One region of the Bradyrhizobium sp. McL0616 genome, then DNA from elsewhere that is predicted to be linked to it. Evidence: predicted binding sites of a transcription regulator. Region 1 holds the regulator's gene; the other holds the start of a gene.
The links. Region 1 encodes LexA, which represses DNA repair genes until DNA is damaged. Its sites were predicted from a motif close to TGTTCNNNNTGTGTTCNG; they were not measured.
Positions count from the first base shown of each region.

Region 2: the regulator LexA is predicted to act here: its motif matches at 4,800-4,817, upstream of ACPPVR_RS37400 (ribonuclease T2 family protein).

Region 1 is NZ_CP188255.1:4,250,353-4,259,335, forward strand. It holds gene ACPPVR_RS20650 (ComEC/Rec2 family competence protein) at 1-783, shown strand, start outside; gene ACPPVR_RS20655 (GAF domain-containing protein) at 789-1,730, opposite strand; gene ACPPVR_RS20660 (hypothetical protein) at 1,954-2,388, opposite strand; gene ACPPVR_RS20665 (hypothetical protein) at 2,581-2,784, opposite strand; gene lexA (transcriptional repressor LexA) at 2,971-3,666, opposite strand; gene ACPPVR_RS20675 (autotransporter outer membrane beta-barrel domain-containing protein) at 4,041-8,087, shown strand; gene glp (gephyrin-like molybdotransferase Glp) at 8,093-8,983, opposite strand, start outside.
Region 2 is NZ_CP188255.1:7,744,680-7,753,662, forward strand. It holds gene ACPPVR_RS37365 (branched-chain amino acid aminotransferase) at 1-107, opposite strand, end outside; gene ACPPVR_RS37370 (MarR family winged helix-turn-helix transcriptional regulator) at 445-987, shown strand; gene ACPPVR_RS37375 (response regulator) at 990-1,715, shown strand; gene ACPPVR_RS37380 (ATP-binding protein) at 1,740-3,128, shown strand; gene ACPPVR_RS37385 (DUF3617 domain-containing protein) at 3,231-3,761, opposite strand; gene ACPPVR_RS37390 (hypothetical protein) at 3,818-4,111, opposite strand; gene ACPPVR_RS37395 (hypothetical protein) at 4,294-4,758, shown strand; gene ACPPVR_RS37400 (ribonuclease T2 family protein) at 4,863-5,567, shown strand; gene ACPPVR_RS37405 (23S rRNA (adenine(2030)-N(6))-methyltransferase RlmJ) at 5,629-6,489, shown strand; gene ACPPVR_RS37410 (cold-shock protein) at 6,741-6,956, shown strand; gene ACPPVR_RS37415 (outer membrane protein) at 7,043-7,666, opposite strand; gene uvrC (excinuclease ABC subunit UvrC) at 7,917-8,983, shown strand, end outside.

The sequences.
Region 1 (8,983 bases):
GCAGCGCCCTTTGGGCTCGACCGCGTGTTCTGGTGGCTGATGGGGATCGGCATCGACTGGATGGTTGCGGTGTCGCGCTGGGTGGCAGCGCTGCCCGGCGCGGTCGGCCACGTCGGCGCCTTCGGCACCGCGCCGCTGATCGCAGCGAGCCTCGGGCTCATCCTGATGGGCTTGTTGCGGACGCCCTTGCGCTGGTCGGGCGCGCTGGTGCTGTTCGTTGCGATCCTTTGGGGTTTATCTGTCCGGCAACCCGACATTCTCATCGCGGGTGACGGCCAGAGCATTGCGGTGAGGGGCAGCGACGGGCAGCTGCATCTGATCAGGACGAACAAGGACAGCTTTATGCTCAAGGAGTGGCTGGCGGCCGACGCCGATCCGCGCGATGCCGGGAGCGGCTCCCTCGCTAGCGACGTGTCGTGCGATGATTCAGGCTGCGTGACGCCGCTTGCCGACGGCCGCCTGGTCGCGCTGGCGCTGCACATCGACGCGCTGGCCGATGATTGCAGCCGCGCCGCGCTGGTGGTGACCGCAAGGCCTGCGCCGCCCGACTGCGCGGCCATGGTGGTCGATCGGCCGCGTCTCGTGAGCCTCGGCGCGCTGGCGCTGACGCGGCGTGGCGACGGTTTTGCGGTTCAGGCGGTGAGGGCCAGGGGCGCCGATCGTCCCTGGTCACCGGCTACCGCCGGTGCTGGAGATTTCGACGGAAGCCTTGCACCGAAGACGGCCGCGCCGCGCAGCAAGGACGCAACGCCGGCGGAGGCCGATCAGCAGGCCGAGGATTGAGCTAGCTAAAGATACCAGGCCAGCATCGCTTCGAGCCTGGCGTTGCCGATCACCGGCAGGACCACCATCCGGCTCAGCCCGGCTGCGCGCGCCTCCACGGCCGCGATCGAGCCGTCATGCGCGAGGTCGTCGTTGAGTGCGGGCATGCCGGTGGCCCAGGCGCCGCCGATGCTGCCTTCGCCGCGCGGAATGGATTTGGTCCCATAGAGCGCGGCGAGGTCGGTCTGCGCGCTGCAATCGCCGGCGCGAAACACCAGAGCCGAACGGGCCTCGTTCGGAACCCAGATCTCGAAGCGGCGTGCTATCGGGGTTGCCTGCGCCGAGAGGAATGTCAGGACCCAGGTGTGGTCGGTGCCGATGCGGTAGGGAACGCCGACGCCGAGATTGATCCCGACCTTGGCAGCGTCTTCCCAGCGCAGAAAGCTCTTGGCGTCATGCAAATCCTTGATGATCAGCGGCAGGCCCGCTTTCCAGGTGCGTCCGGGCAGGCCGAAACCGCGTGGGAATTTGGTGTGACGCGAGTTGAACTCGAACATCTCGGCGCTGCCATAATAGCCGTCGACCAGCCCCATCTCGTGCGAGACATCGAGGTCGTTATGCCATAGCTCGACCGCGCCGACATGGGCGTCGTCGTCGCCGCAGAACAGCACCATGACGGCTTGCAGGAATTCGCCGGCAAACACCGGCACCGCCACACCGCAGGTGAGGCCGGCCTCGACGGCCTGGTCGGTGCGCTTGAAATAGGAGTTGGCGAATTCGGTGAGGATCACGGGATGGCGGCTCGCCCAGGCCTTGCCGGGAAGCCCCTCGTCATATCCGAAGCGCAGATCTTCGCTCACGGCCTTGAAGGCGGACAGGCCCTCGCTGTAAAGGCCGCCGCCAAACTCCAGCCGCATGCGGGTCCGGTCAGGCACCCAGAGTTCAACGACGCGAAGGAAGGTTTTCATCGAACGTGTCCGCCGCCTCAAGTCGGAAACAGCATCGGCCATTTGCTTGCGGAACGGACGTTCAAAATTCAGGCAGGGCAGCGCAAACTTCGTGCGACGTGCAGGTGCGGTGGGCTGATCTCTCTCGGTCGGATGCGAGGTGCAAGCAACTCCATACCGCCGGCCGCGGCCGGCGATGGACATTTCAATCCTGGCTCCGACCTGGCGGCCGGGGATGGCGGTGTCAACCAATCGGCAGGCGGGTGATGGTCGGCTGCCTGTCGGCGACGATCTGCGGCTTGTGCTCGCGCTCGCCGACTTGTTGGGTCACCGGCAATTGCAGCACGGTCGCACGCTGGCCTTCGACGAGCTGTGTCACCAACACGTATTTGCCATCGGGGAATTCGATCGCGTCATGATGGCGATCGGGAATGTGCGGATCGATCTTGCCGAACTTGCCGACGCGCGAGTTGATGGTGCGCGTCCAGATCCAGCGATTGTCGTAGCGGACACTGTCGGCGAAGGCGAGCTCCGTTCCCGGCAGCAGGCAGACCGCGACGGACATGTCGGCTTCGGAGGCAAAGCCGCGCGTCGAGGTACCGCGGAAGGTTGTCGTGACGATCGTCTCGCCGACTTCTGCGGGGCGCGTCGCGACGGCGTGCAGGCTGTAGTCACACATCAGGGTGCTCCTCATTCGAGATAGCAACCCGCGCCTCTTCTGAGGCACAGGCCCCTATCAGAGTGGAAGCCTGCAAACGTCTGCTGGGTTGTGGGCAAATCTGCGGCTTGGGTCCGTAGGCTGCCATCACAATATTTTTTTCAAATGCGCGAGGAACAAATCCCGCCTTCGTGCATTCTGGGAGCTTCGACGTTAGCGGCCGGCAGGTGCCGACCAACCCGAATATTGCCAGGCTGGCTGCGCCGGCTCGACCGCGTTGCGGGCATTGCGGAATTGCTCGCCGGTGGTTGCCTGCGCTGCCTTGCGGACGTGGTACTGCGACTGCGCGGCGAAGGCTTGCGACGCTGATGCTGCGATCAGCGCCATCGTGACTGTGCTCAGAATGATCTTGCGCACATTTGTCTCCTCGGTCTCTCAAAGGCCTGCGAAGCAATGCGTGCTTCTTTGCGGCGTACCGAAGATCTAGCGCGGGAGGGGTGGCCGGATAATCTGTGCAAAACCAGAAGGACTATCCAGCCGGAGCGGACAATCGTCCGCTCCAATCGTTAGCGCGCGGTCGCCAATCGGCGGCGCGCAGAAGACTCAGTACTTTCGGTACAGCCCGATCAGCTTGCCCTGAATCTTCACCCGGTTGGGCGGCAGGATGCGGACCTCATAGGAGGCGTTGGCGGGCTCGAGCGCGATCGAGGCGCCACGGCGGCGGAAGCGCTTGAGCGTTGCTTCCTCGTCGTCGATCAGGGCCACCACGATATCGCCGGTGTCGGCGCTCTCGTTGCGCTGGATCAGGGCCATGTCGCCGTCGAGGATGCCGGCCTCGACCATGGAATCGCCGCGCACTTCGAGCGCGTAGTGTTCGCCCGAGCCGAGCATGTCCGGCGGTACGCTGATGGTGTGGCTGCGGGTCTGCAACGCCTCGATCGGCGTGCCGGCCGCGATCCGGCCCATCACCGGCACCGCAACAGGGCGCTCGCCTTCGTCCGCGGACGCGCTGGAGCGGACCTTGCCGAGATTGCCCTCGATGACGCTGGGCGTAAAGCCGCGGCGGCTGCCGGCGGCGGCCTGGAGCTCGGGCAGCTTGATCACCTCGATGGCGCGGGCGCGATTGGGCAGGCGCCGGATGAAGCCGCGTTCCTCGAGCGCGGTGATCAGGCGATGGATGCCCGATTTCGAGCGCAGATCGAGCGCGTCCTTCATCTCGTCGAAGGAGGGCGGCACGCCGCTTTCCTTTAGACGTTCGCTGATGAACCGCAGAAGCTCGTATTGTTTGCGCGTTAACATCTCGACCAAAATCCCCCGGTTGATGTCGTTCGATTCCGAGACGCTGAATTCAGCAATAAGCCGCTACATGCTCGAAACAAATCATGAACGGACACTATATGTTCGATATGTGTTCCGCAACCCCTTAATTTACCGTGAACATGACGACGTTCGCCGGTTCGCGTAAATCGCCGATGCAGGGAATGCGCCTGGTTATTGTGCTCGTTCGACGGTTTGTTGCCGATCAGGCACAAGCGATAAGTTTGCGCCCGACGCGCGACGGTTTTGGATGCTTTGCGCATTGTGATGATTCGCTCGGCTCCTAAGATGAGCGGCCCTGAAATCGAATCGAACAAACGGGCGGGCGCGGCGAGTTGTAGCCGCGGGTGGGGCTGATGATCGGGGAATGTCTCTGCGCGCGGCAGCCGGCGGTGTTGCTCGCGGCGGCGGGATCGGCTGTGCTGTTCGTCGCCAGTATCCTTGCGACCGCGCCAGCCTTGGCTGCTTGTGCGACGTCGGGCACCGATCCGGTCTCGGTGACCTGCGCGGCTGATACCACGACGACGAACACAACCAACAACAGTACGGGCATCGCCACGGTCGCCCGGATTCAGTCGTTCAACGCCGACCTGATCGGGCAAGTCGGCAGCGGCGTTACGATCGATGGCTTTGGCCTTGATCTCGTGACGACCAAAGCCAGTGGCGGGATCAATTTCACCAACGCCGGTACGGTCACGACCGGGCAAAACGTGAATGCGTTGCAGCTCGTTGGCAACGGCGGCGCGGTCACGTATGGCGGCGTGGGTACGGTGACAGCCACCGGCGCAGGCAGCGGCCTGCAACTCGGCAATACCGGCTCGGGATCGATAACCGCAACTGTCGGCGGCGCGGTCACGGCATCGAATGGTTCGGCCATTTCAGCGGTCGGCGTCGACGGCGCGGTCACGGTCAATGTGCGGGGTGCGATCAGCGCCACGCAAGGCGGTGTCCTTGCGTCCACCAGTGGCATTGGCGACGTCACGGTGACCACGACGGCGGCCGGCACGATCGAATCGTCCCATATCGGCGGCATCATTGCGCAGTCGTCTGGCGGGGGCGGCAATGTCGTTGTGACCACAGCGGGGGTAATCGGCGGCATCACCCCGATCTTCGGCCCGGCGATCGAGGCAACCATCGCCAACCCCGCCAGCACCGGCATCATCGACGTCACCGTCAACGCCAATGTGTTCTCGTCGGGACAGGCCGTCGTCGCCCTGGGCAGTGGCGGTTCGGTGATGGTGACCGGCACCGGCGCGATCACCGGCGGACTCGCCGGCATCCACGCCAGTCAGGACAACACCGTGTCTGCGGCCAACGCCGGCGTTCATGTCGGCGGTTCCGGCGACACCGCCGCGACGGCGGTGGGTGGAACGGCAATCTTCGCGCAGATCCAGGGCAGCGCCAATAGCGGCAACGTGCTGGTCGACCGCACCGGCAACGTCTCGGGCGGCAACAACGGCATCATCGCTCAAACTCTCGGTAGCGGCAATGTCACGGTGACCGGCGTCGGCAACGTCGTTGCCGGTACCGGCACTGGCATTACAGCGTCGAGCAGCGGTGGCAACGGCAACGTCGTCGTTGCTCCGACCGGCAACGTATCCGGTGCCGTCGGCATCGACGTCTCGGCCGCCGGGACCGGCGCGGTGACGGTGACATCCGCCGCTGTGACGGGAACCAACGGCATTGCGATCCACGCGGTCGGTGTCGACGGCGCGGTCACGGTCAATGTGCGGGGTGCGATCAGCGCCACGCAAGGCGGTGTCCTCGCGTCCACCAGTGGCATTGGCGACGTCACGGTGACCACGACGGCGGCCGGCACGATTGAATCATCCCATATCGGCGGCATCATTGCGCAGTCATCTGGCGGGGGCGGCAATGTCGTTGTGACCACAGCGGGGGTAATCGGCGGCATCACCCCGATCTTCGGCCCGGCGATCGAGGCAACCATCGCCAACCCTGCCAGCACCGGCATCATCGACGTCACCGTCAACGCCAATGTGTTCTCGTCGGGACAGGCCGTCGTCGCCCTGGGCAGTGGCGGTTCGGTGATGGTGACCGGCACCGGCGCGATCACCGGCGGACTCGCCGGCATCCACGCCAGTCAGGACAACACCGTGTCTGCGGCCAACGCCGGCGTTCATGTCGGCGGTTCCGGCGACACCGCCGCGACGGCGGTGGGTGGAACGGCAATCTTCGCGCAGATCCAGGGCAGCGCCAATAGCGGCAACGTGCTGGTCGACCGCACCGGCAACGTCTCGGGCGGCAACAACGGCATCATCGCTCAAACTCTCGGTAGCGGCAATGTCACGGTGACCGGCGTCGGCAACGTCGTTGCCGGTACCGGCACTGGCATTACCGCGTCGAGCAGCGGTGGCAACGGCAACATCGTCGTTGCTCCGACCGGCAGCGTGTCCGGCGTCATCGGCATCCATGTTTCGGCGGCCGGGACCGGCTTCTCCACGGTGACCGTCTCCAATACCGTCACGGGAACCGGCGGCACCGCGATCCAGTTCGACGGCGCCAACAATATCCTGACGCTGATTTCGGGCTACGCCGTCAACGGCAACGTGCTCGGAACGGGCAGCGATCGACTTCAGCTCGGCGGCGCCGCCAACGCGACCTTCGATGCCAGCGCAATCGGACCGCAATATCAGGGATTCTCAAACCTCGATAAAGTCGGCGGCTCGGACTGGACGCTGGTCGGCACCAGCACTTTCGCAGGGCCGGTCAACGTCAACGCGGGGACGCTCAGCGTCAACGGCTCGATCGTATCCGCCTCGCTGCTCACGGTGAATGCCGGCGGCACACTCGGCGGCAACGGCCTTGTCGGCAATACGTTCATCAACGGCGGCACGCTTGCCCCGGGCAATTCCATCGGAACGTTGACGGTGCAAGGCAGTCTCGCGTTTACCGCCGCTGCAAGCTACATGGTCGAAGTATCGCAAACGACGTCCGACCGAACCAACGTGACCGGGCTGGCGACCCTGGCGGGCACTGTACGCGTGACCTCACCAACGAATTCATACACCTTCGGCCAATCCTATACGATCCTGATCTCAGCCGGGTTGAACGGGACACAGTTTGATTCCCTGGTGACGCCTTCCGGAATCGCGGGCTCGCTGATCTATTCGGGCGGCAACGTGCTGCTAAATCTCTCGTCAGCGCTCGGTCAGATTCCCGGGCTTAATATCAATCAGCGGGCGGCGGCCAACGGGCTCGATGCAGGCTTCAACGCGCGGGGCAATGGCTCCGGTCCGCTCGGCGCGATATTCGCCGGTAACGTTCCGCAAAATCTCACCCAGGCCTCCGGCGAGCTCGCGAGCGGATCCCAGCAGGCGACGTTCGATGCCATGGGCCAGTTCATGGGGCTGCTGACGGACCCGTTCATCGCAGGGCGTGGCGACAGTGCTGCTCAGGCGCCAGCCAATTCGTCGTCGTTTGTGGCGGAGGACGCTGCAAACGCTTACGCCGCTGCGGGCGGTAAGCGCGCGGCCGCCGAGCGCGAGGCATATCGGCAGGTCACCAAGGCCGTTCCGCGAAATGATCTGCTGGATCCGCGCTGGAGCATCTGGGCTGCCGGCTTCGGAGGCTCGCAATCGACCGATGGCAATTTGACGCTTGGGTCGAGCGCCGTCACGAGCCGGGTGTTCGGTACGGCCGCAGGAGCTGATTATCTGCTTTCGCCGCGCACGATCGCAGGTTTCGCGCTCGCCGGCGGCGGCACCAATTTCAGCCTGGCCAATGGCCTGGGAGGCGGGCGCTCAGACCTGTTCCAGGCCGGTGTTTTCGTACGGCATACAGCGGCGGCGGCCTATGTGACGGGCGCGCTGGCCTATGGTTGGCAGGATATCACCACTGATCGCACCGTGACCATCGCGTGCGCCGATCTGCTTCGCGCGCGCTTCAATGCCAACGCGATTTCGGGCCGCCTCGAAAGCGGTTATCGTTTGATCTCGCCATGGACGGGTTGGCGGATCACGCCCTATGCCGCCGGACAGTTCACCACCATTATTCTGCCGGCCTATGCCGAGCACGTGCTCGCCGGCACCAATGCGTTCGCGCTGGCCTATGGCGCCAAGGACGCGACGGCCGCGCGCAGCGAACTGGGACTGCGCGGCGACAAGTCGTTCGCCATGACCGATGCGAACCTCACCTTGCGCGGACGGCTGGCTTGGGCGCACAATTTCAACATCGAACGGTCGATCGGGGCCACTTTCCAGACATTACCCGGCGCCAGCTTCGTGGTGAATGGCGCGCAGCAAGCCAGTGATGCCGCGCTGACCAGCGTTTCGGCCGAATGGAAATGGCGCAATGGCTGGTCGGCTGCTGCCAGCTTCGAAGGCGAATTCTCCGACGTGACCCGGTCTTATGCCGGCAGGGGCGCCGTCAGGTACGCTTGGTGACGAGCCTAGAGCGGTAGCCGAAGCACGTCGCAAGACATGCCTGCCTCGGCTTTCGGCGCGAACGGCGCGCGCACGAGAAGTGCCTGTGCCGCAGCGAGATTCGCAAGCAGCGAGGAGTCCTGATGGTTCACGGGATGGGCGATGAGCGCGCCGTCATCGCGCACCTCAAGCCGCGCGCGAAGATAATCCTCGCGCTGGTCATTGGCGCCGACGTCGCGGCCGAGCAGGGCGCGCTCGCGACGATGATGAATCACTTCGCGTCCCGACAGCGCGCGAATCAGCGGCACCATGAACAGGAACCCGCACACGTAGGATGACACGGGATTGCCGGGCAGGCCGATCACGCGCATCGCGCCGAGGCGCCCGTTCATCATCGGCTTGCCCGGCCGCATCGCGATCTTCCAGAACGCCATCGAGATGCCCTCGGCGTTGAGCGCGGGCTGGACCAGATCGTGGTCGCCGACCGAGGCGCCGCCCGTCGTGATCAGGATGTCGGCGCCGCTCTCGCGCGCACGGCGGATGCCGGCCGTGGTGGCCTCCAGCGTATCTGCGGCAACGCCGAGGTCGATGGTATCGGCACCCTCGCGGCGCGCGAGCGCATGCAGGGCATAGCCGTTGGAATAGACGATCTGGCCATGGGCGGGCGTGGTGCCCGGCATCACCAGCTCGTCGCCGGTCGCGAGAATTGCGACCTTCGGACGGCGGCGGACGGCGAGCTGTGGGTGGTTCATGCCTGCTGCGAGCGCGAGGTCGCGCTCGGTCAGCCGCGCACCCTTGCGCAGCAGCACGTCGCCCTCGGAGAAGTCGATGCCGGCGGGGCGGATGTGCCGCCCGGTGATGGCGGCCTCCTTGATCGTGATGCGCCTGCCGTCTGCGACCGTGTCCTCCTGGATCAC
Region 2 (8,983 bases), 3.5 Mb from region 1:
ATGTGATCGGTGAAGACCCGCCCGAAGCCGGGGTCCACGAGCTTGGCCACACGGTCCTTTTCGGACGTCGGATTGGATGCGGGCTGGATATCGAATTTCATGCTCATGTCCTTGGCTCCCGCTGCCGATGGCGGCGCTGTTCTGGCGCCCGCCTGCCCGTTCCGGGCCCGGCTGGCTTGTTGAGGTTTCTGGCCGAACCACCGCCAGCCTTGTTACGGCCGGTTTCCGTGGCCAGCATGTCCGTCGAGGACATGCTTTTGCGGAAGGCGGAAGTCCAGTATGTTTTGCCGAAAAGCCGCTCGACAATCGCACGGCAGATCTGATCCGGTCGGCGCCGCCTGTTGGCACTCCCCGGCCGCCCTTGAAAATGCCACCCGAAGCGAAACGATCTAAAGTTTCGTACGGGCTGATCGTTTTGTAACATTGAACCCAAGATACGTCAATATGCCTGACATAAATTTCGCGACTCCCTCTCATGACGCCGCCGAGCCCAAGCCGGCCGCGCCGGAAGGAAGCAATTTGCGCTGGGATATCATCGAGCTGCTGTTCTTCGCCTATCGCGATTTCGTCGGCGATCCCGACCAGGAGCTGGAGGCGTTCGGCTTCGGCCGGGCCCATCACCGGGTCATCCACTTCGTCTATCGCTATCCCGGGCTCAAGGTCGCCGATCTCCTCGACGTCCTGCGCATCACAAAACAGTCGCTCGGCCGCGTGCTCAAGCAGCTGCTGGACGAGGGCTATATCGTGCAGAAGACCGGCGACAATGACCGCCGCCAGCGCCTGCTCTTTGCGACGCCGAAGGGCGAGGCGCTGGTGCAGAAGCTCGCCGGCCTGCAGACCACGCGGATCACCAAGGCGCTGGCCGAGATGGCGCCGCAGGATGCCGAGACCGTCAAGCGCTTCCTGCGCGCGATGATCGACCGCGAGGATCCGGACAAGGTGCTGGAGACGATCTTCGCCACCGTCAATCAAGACGCAAAGGAGTAACCGTGCCGCTCGCAGCCACGCTCGCCCGCCCGCCGGCGCAACCGGCCGACGACGCCCCGCATCTCCTGCTGGTCGACGACGACCGCCGCATCCGCGACCTGCTGTCGCGCTTTCTCGCCAGCGAAGGCTATCGTGTCACCACCGCCGCGAGCGCCGGCGACGCGCGCTCGAAGCTTTTGGGCCTGCATTTCGACCTGCTGATCCTCGACGTCATGATGCCCGGCGAGACCGGCTTCGATCTCGCCCGCTTCATCCGGACCTCCTCCTCGGTGCCGATCGTGATGCTGACGGCGCGCCATGAAGCCGAAGCCCGCATCGAGGGACTTCAGATCGGCGCCGACGATTACGTCGCAAAGCCGTTCGAGCCGCGCGAGCTCGCGCTGCGCATCAACAACATCCTCAAGCGCGCTGCGCCGCCGCCGCAGGCAGCATTGGTCGAGAAGATCGCGTTCGGCCCTTACATCTACCATCTCGATCGCGGCGAGCTGCGCCAGGGCGAGGAGGTCATCCACCTCACCGATCGCGAGCGCGAGATGCTGCGGATCCTGTCGGAGAACCCGGGCGAGACCGTGCCGCGCAGCGCGCTCACCGGCAACGGCAGCGTCAACGAGCGCGCCGTCGACGTGCAGATCAACCGCCTGCGGCGCAAGATCGAGACCGACCCCGCCAATCCGCTGTTCCTTCAGGCGGTGCGCGGCATCGGCTACCGGCTCGTGGCCTCGCCGTAAGCAAGTAGCAGTGAAGCGCCACCAATGAGCACGATTGATACCAGCCTGACGCTGCTGCGAAGCGCCGCCGGGCGCGTCTCCGCCGCCAATGGCTGGATGGGCAATGCGTTCAAGGGCTGGATGCCGACCGGCCTCTACGCCCGTGCGCTCCTCATCATGATCGTGCCGATGGTGATCCTGCAATCGGTCGTCGCCTTCGTGTTCATGGAGCGGCACTGGAACACGGTGACACGCCGCCTGTCGGCCGCGGTGGTGCAAGACATCGCCGCCCTGATCGACGTCTACAAGGGCTATCCGCAGGACAAGGACCGCGACCAGATCCGCCGCATCGCGCAGCAGCGCTTAGGCTTGGTGGTGGACTTCCTGCCCGCCAGCGACATGCCGCCACCGGGGCCAAAACCGTTCTTCTCGCTGCTCGACCAGACGCTGTCGGTACAGCTCGGCCGCCAGATCGGGCGCTCGTTCTGGATCGACACGGTGGGCCGCTCCAATCTCGTCGAGATCCGCATCCAGCTCGACGACGCCGTGATGCGCGTGTTCGCACAGCGCAGCGCCGCCTACGCTTCGAACTCGGAGATCTTCCTGTTCTGGATGGTTGGCACGTCGTCGATCCTTTTGATCGTCGCAGTGCTGTTCCTGCGCAACCAGATCAAACCGATCCTGCGGCTTGCGGACGCCGCCGAAAGTTTCGGCAAGGGCCGCGAGGCGCCGAACTTCAGGCCGCGCGGCGCGCGCGAGGTGCGACGCGCGTCGATTGCCTTCCTTGAAATGAAATCGCGCATCGAACGCACGATGGAGCAGCGCACCGCGATGCTCGCCGGCGTCAGCCACGATCTGCGCACCATCCTGACCCGCTTCAAGCTCGAGCTGGCGCTGATCGGCGACAGCCCCGAGATGGAGGGCATGCGCAAGGACGTCGACGAGATGTCGATGATGCTTGAGGACTACCTCGCCTTTGCCCGCGGCGATTCCGGCGAGCAGTCGCAGCCGACCGACATGTCGCAGGCGCTCGAGGAACTGCGCAGCGATGCCGAACGCCACGGCCACACCGCGACGGTGACGTTCCACGGCCTGCCCGTGGTCACCGTGAAGCCGGCGTCATTCAAGCGCTGCCTCGCCAACCTCATCACCAATGCCGCGCGCTACGGCAAGAGCATCGCCATCACCGGCCAGCGCGATCACCGCTATCTGACCGTGACGGTCGACGACGACGGACCCGGCATTCCCATCCATCTGCGCGAAGAGGTGTTCAAGCCGTTCCTGCGGCTGGACAACGCCCGCAACCAGGACGAAGGCGGCACGGGCCTTGGCCTTGCGATCGCACGTGACATCGCCCGCTCCCATGGCGGCGACATCACGCTCGGCGACAGCCCGATGGGCGGATTAAGGGCGAGTGTGCGGATTCCGGTGTAAGCCGACGTAGCCTGGATGGAGCACAGCGCAATCCGGGCCCCTTTGCGCGAAGGGAGAAAGTGCCCCGGATTTCGCTGTGCTCCATCCAGGCTACGATCTCGCCTACTTCGGCAGCAGCGCTTTCAGCTTGTCGACGTCGCGCACGTTCATCTTGAAGCCGCCGGGCATCACGATGTCGCCGGGCTTCTGGTCCGGCTTGCAGGCCCCGAGCCATTTCGCTTCGAGCGTCACGGCGGTGTCGCGGCCCGCCGCGCCGGCCGCGCCGCCTTGCGCATGCGACGACGTCTTCACCGTGTAGGCGGAATTGAAGTCGCCGATGATTTCGGCATGCGAGGTCGTGCTCATGCCGGCGACATTGCACTCGGAATCGCTGACATAGCCGGTTGATGTCTTCTTGATGTCCTGCTTGGAGCAGATCTGCTTGGCCATCGGGGAGACGTTGTTGTTCATCTCCTTGTCGACGGTCTCGTCGGTGCAGTGCTGCATGGTCATGTCCGGCATCGCCGAGCCGGTCCTGACCATCTTCAATTCCCAAAGACCGGCCTTGCGCACCGGCAGATCGTCGGCGCAGGCAGCCCCTGCCGACAACACGAGCCAAACGGCCGAACCGAGCAAAGCAAGCTTGCGCGTCATAGGAGAGGCTCCCGACTGAGACGTCGTGGCGTTAGCTTGGCGTTCCGAAAAACGCCTCAGTAGAGCGTGCGGATCGGCCGGTCGGCCGCGCCATAGGGCACCCAGCGGCAGGCAAACGAGATGTAGCCGCCTTCATAGGCCTGCACTGCGAGGAATTTGACCACCTTGCCGTAGCGAGCACAGTGATCGACCGCGACCTGACGTGCATCGGCCTGAGCTGCCAATGAATAGGCGATGATGCCGCCAGTGTCGTTGCCCTTGAAGGGCGGCACCGGAAGGAGATCGGCGCGCGCCGACTGGCTCGCCATCATACCCAAGGCAAGAAGGCCCGCGGCCGCAATGATTCGCATTCCCGTCACTCCAATTGGCTGGGGGCAGCTTACGGTGCCGGCGCGGCGGTGGAAAGAACGGATAGGCCGCTTGCTGCGACGTTATGGTCAACTCGTCGGCAAGTGTTGCCGCGCTGCACTTGACCTCCCCCGCCCTTCGCGTCACCGTCCGGCTTCCGCAGATCATGCTGTCTGGATTGCCCATGCGCGCCTCGACCTCCCTGAAATCGCTCCGCTTTGCCGCCGTGCTCGGCCTCATGTTCGGGGCGCTGTCGCTCAGTGAGGCCAAGGCCGCCAATCCGCTGGAGCTGAACTTCTGGCTGAGCGGGCCGCGCTATGACGGCAATGTCGCCGATTGTGACAAGGCGCTGCCGACGATCGCGACCCAGTTCTGGGAGAAGGAAAGCTCGTTCTGGAATTCGTCGTTGAAGATCACGGGCTTCTCGGCGGTTCACGAGACCGCGTTCCGGCCCTGGGCGTCCGACAACATTCCGCGCCGCTTTTGCACGGGCGAGGCCATGCTCAACGACGGCAAGGTGCGCAAGGTGCACTTCTCGATCATCGAGGACGGCGGCTTTGCCAGCTTCGGCCAGGGCGTCGAATGGTGCGTGGTCGGGCTCGATCGCAACTGGGCCTACAATCCGTCCTGCCGCGCGGCAAAACCCTGATTCGGATCGATCAAGCAGCCGGACCTTGGCCGCTTGAATTTTGTTCTTGAAATGTTCTTATCGCCTGCTAGGCTCTTTGCACAGTCTAGTTGAGGGGCGTTGCCATGTTTCATTCCAGATTGCATTCGTTTTCTCGCCTGATGATCTCGGTGACCCTCGCCCTGACCCTTGCGGCCGGGCTGATTGGGCTCGCCGGTATGGCAAAAGCCCAGGACAGGCGACAAAACACGCCCGGCGAATTCGATTTCTATGTGCTGTCGCTGTCCTGGTCGCCGTCCTTCTGCGAGGAAGCGGCGGAGCGCGGCGGGCGTTCGCAGGTCCAGTGCGGCGGGCGGCCCTACGCCTTCGTGGTGCACGGCCTGTGGCCGCAATATGAGAACGGCTTCCCGGAATATTGCCAGCGGCCGTCGCCGCGGCTGAACCGCAACATCGTCTCCTCGATGCTCGATCTGATGCCGGCGCCGGGCCTGATCTTCAACGAATGGGACAAGCACGGTACCTGCTCCGGGCTCACCGACCGCAATTATTTCGAGACGATCCGAAAGGCCCGTGCCGCGATCAAGATTCCGGCCGAATATCTCGACCTGACGGAGGCCAAGACGGTGGCGCCGGCCGCGGTCGAGGAAGCCTTCATCAAGGCCAATCCAGGCCTGAGCAATGCCGCCGTCTCGGTCACCTGCAACCGGACGCGGCTCTCCGAGGTCCGCATCTGCCTCAGCAAGGATCTGCGATTCCGCGCCTGCGAGGAGATCGACCGCCGCGCCTGCCGCCGCGACCAGTTGACGATGCCGCCGATCAGGGGTGGGTAGAGGCGCACCATCCCTGAATGACAACAGTTACTTTCATCGCCCGATGTCGTAACGCTCCGTCATGAACTACCGTCACGCCTTTCACGCCGGCAGCTTCGCCGATGTCATCAAGCACATCGTGCTGGCGCGCATCCTGACCTATTTGCAGGACAAGCCGGCCGCCTTCCGCGTCATCGACACCCATGCGGGCGCCGGCCTCTATGATCTCGAAAGCGACGAGGCGCAGCGTGGCGGCGAGTGGCTGACCGGGATCGCGCGGCTGATGCAGGCGCGCTTCACGAACGAGACCATTGAGCTGATAAAGCCTTATCTCGACATCGTCCGCGCCTACAATCCGAAGGGCGAGCTCAAGGCCTATCCGGGTTCGCCGCTGATCGCGCGCGGCCTGATGCGACCGCAAGACCGCCTCGTCGCCTGCGAGCTCGAGCCGAAGGCACGCAAGGCGCTGATCGGCGTGCTGCGCCGCGATGAACAGGCTCGCGTGGTCGATCTCGACGGCTGGGTGGCCCTGCCGGCCTTCGTGCCGCCAAAGGAGCGCCGCGGGCTGGTGCTGATCGATCCGTCCTTCGAAGCGAAGGATGAGTTCGAACGGCTGGGCGAAGCCTTCTCCACGGCCTTCGCGAAATGGCCAACCGGTATCTATGTAATCTGGTATCCGGTGAAGAGCCGGCGCGCCACCGACACGCTGGCGCAACTGGTGGCGCAGGCCGCAGCCGCAGCAAAGCCGCCAGGAAAATGCCTGCGGCTCGAATTCAGCGTGTCGCCGCAGGTCGATGGCGCACCGCTCACGTCCACCGGACTGCTGATCGTCAATCCGCCCTATACGCTGCAAAGCGAGCTGAAGACGATCCTGCACGAGCTGGAAATGCCGCTCGGCCAGGGTGGCCCTGCCAGATTCCGATTAGAGGTACCGAAGCCGTAACACTCCGGCATTCTTGGGAAAAATATGCAGTAGCGGTAGTCAATCTGCAAAGAACCGTATTATGCTGTTTCCGTGACTGGCTTTACGTTCCGCTTCCGCGAATGGTTGCGGCGGAGTGAAGGCCTAAAAAAGATCCAGTCGGACCGAAATGGTCTGCCCAAGGATGGCCAGCTCCCGGGCTTCGTGAAGCCCGGTCATGCTGCGACGCGCGTCTGCGTCGCGGCGGAGGAGCAATGAGGGGGAGTTTCCCGATGGCCATGACGGGAACGGTTAAGTTCTTCAACGGCGAGCGCGGCTACGGCTTTATCAAGCCCGACGACGGCGGTCGCGATGTCTTCGTTCACATCACCGCTGTGGAGCGGGCGGGATTGAAGGACCTCGCCGAAGGACAGCGTATCACATTCGAAGTCGAACCGGACAAGAAGGGGAAGGGGCCCAAGGCGGTCAATTTAGTGATCCTTTCCTAGCGGGCCTCACGCAAAAAAACTGGCGCAAAAAAATCCCGGCCGCGAGCGGCCGGGAGGCTGTTGTCCGGCATTTTCTTATTCGCCTATCAGAAGTGATAGTTCACGCCTGCGCGCACAACGCTGGCGCTATAGCCGTTTGACACGCCCGTAATTGCGAACTGGCTCGTCGACAGATCGATGTAGAGATATTCGAGCTTCGCGCTCCAGTTCGGCGCGAGGCCGACTTCTGCGCCGACGCCGGCCGTCCAGCCAGCGGTGGTGTGCGACTCCGTCCAGCCAAATGTCTGCGCGCGCAGCTCGCCGAAGGCGAGGCCGGCGGTGCCGTAGAACAGAACGTTGCTGAAGGCATAGCCGGCGCGGCCGCGCAGCGTGCCGAACCAGGGATTGGAGAACTTCCACGGTGCGAAAGTGTCGTCGGCGCCGGCGGCCTGGATGTCGCCCTCGACGCCGAACACCCACGGGCCGCTCTGGAAATTGTAGCCGGCCTGCACGCCGCCGGCGAAGCCGGAGGGTTTTGCGGGATTGCTGCTGACCGAGCCCCACTCGTAGCCGACATTGGCGCCGATATACGGGCCGGCCCAGCTATAGGCATTGAGCGGCTGATTGACGGTATAGGGCGCGCGCTGCCCGTAATTGAGATCGGCGGCCTCTGCCGAAGCTGTCCAGCCGGCTGCAACCAACGCGGCCGCGCCCACAACGAACCCCTTCATCGGTACTCTCCAACGCAACTGCCCAAACCCGCGCGCTGCCTGCACCGCCGCGCAAGGCAAACCCGCATGGTTGGGGAACCAAGAACTTTTCGCGTAGGATTTATCGAGAGTTTTAAGTTAAAGGCCTGTTAAGACCCGTTACCGCGCAGTTAACAGACTTAAGGAAGCGTTACCGGGAACTGCGCGCTATCCTGTGCGTGCGGCAATGCCGGAACTTCAAATCGGCATCCCCAGCGCTTAAATGCGTCTCATGGTTCACGATTCCACCGACAATCCGGACGACGCGCGCGCACGCAAACCAGCGCACCGCACCGCACCGGACGCCCCGACCGAGGGGTTGACGCCGCCCGACCTCGATCCCGCCACGGTGAGCGGCGATGACGAGGACGATGCGCGGCTGCCGGATATCCTGGAAGAGAGCGGCGCGGTCGGCGAAGAGCCGCTGGCGACAGGTCATGAGGCGATCGAGCGCGCGGTCCGCCTCGCCCCGACCTCGCCCGGCGTCTATCGCATGCTCGCTGCGAACAGCGACGTGCTCTATGTCGGCAAGGCCAAGAACGTCAAAAAGCGCCTGTCGAATTATGCGCGCCAGAGTGCGCCGCAGCCGGCGCGCATCCTGCGCATGATCGCGGCCACCGTCTCCGTGGAGATCGTCTCGACCACGACCGAGACCGAAGCGCTGCTGCTGGAAGCCAACCTCATCAAGCAGCTCCGGCCGCGCTTCAACGTGCAGCTTCGCGACGACAAATCGTTTCCCTATATCCTGATCACCGGCGACCATTGGGCGCCGCAGATCCTGAAGCATCGCGGCGCGCAGTCGCGGCCCGGCCGTTATTTCGGCCCGTTCGCTTCGGCCGGCGCCGTCAACCGCACCATCACGGCGTTGCAGCGCGCGTTCCTGATCCGCTCCTGCACCGATTCCTTCTTCGAGAGCCGCAGCCGGCCCTGCCTGCTCTACCAGATCCGCCGCTGCGCCGGCCCGTGCACCCGCGAGATCGATTTCCCCGGCTACACGACGCTGGTGCGCGAGGCGACCGACTTCCTGTCCGGCAAAAGCCAGGCGGTGAAGCAGGAGCTGGCAGGCGAGATGGAGAAGGCCTCCGGCGAACTCGAATTCGAGAGCGCGGCGCTCTACCGCGACCGCCTCGCCGCGCTGTCGGCGATCCAGTCGCAGCAAGGCATCAATCCGCGCACGGTAGAAGAAGCCGACGTGTTCGCCATCCACCAGGAAGGCGGCTTCTCCTGCGTCGAGGTGTTCTTCTTCCGCACCGGCCAGAACTGGGGCAACCGCGCCTATTTCCCGCGCGCGGAAAAGAC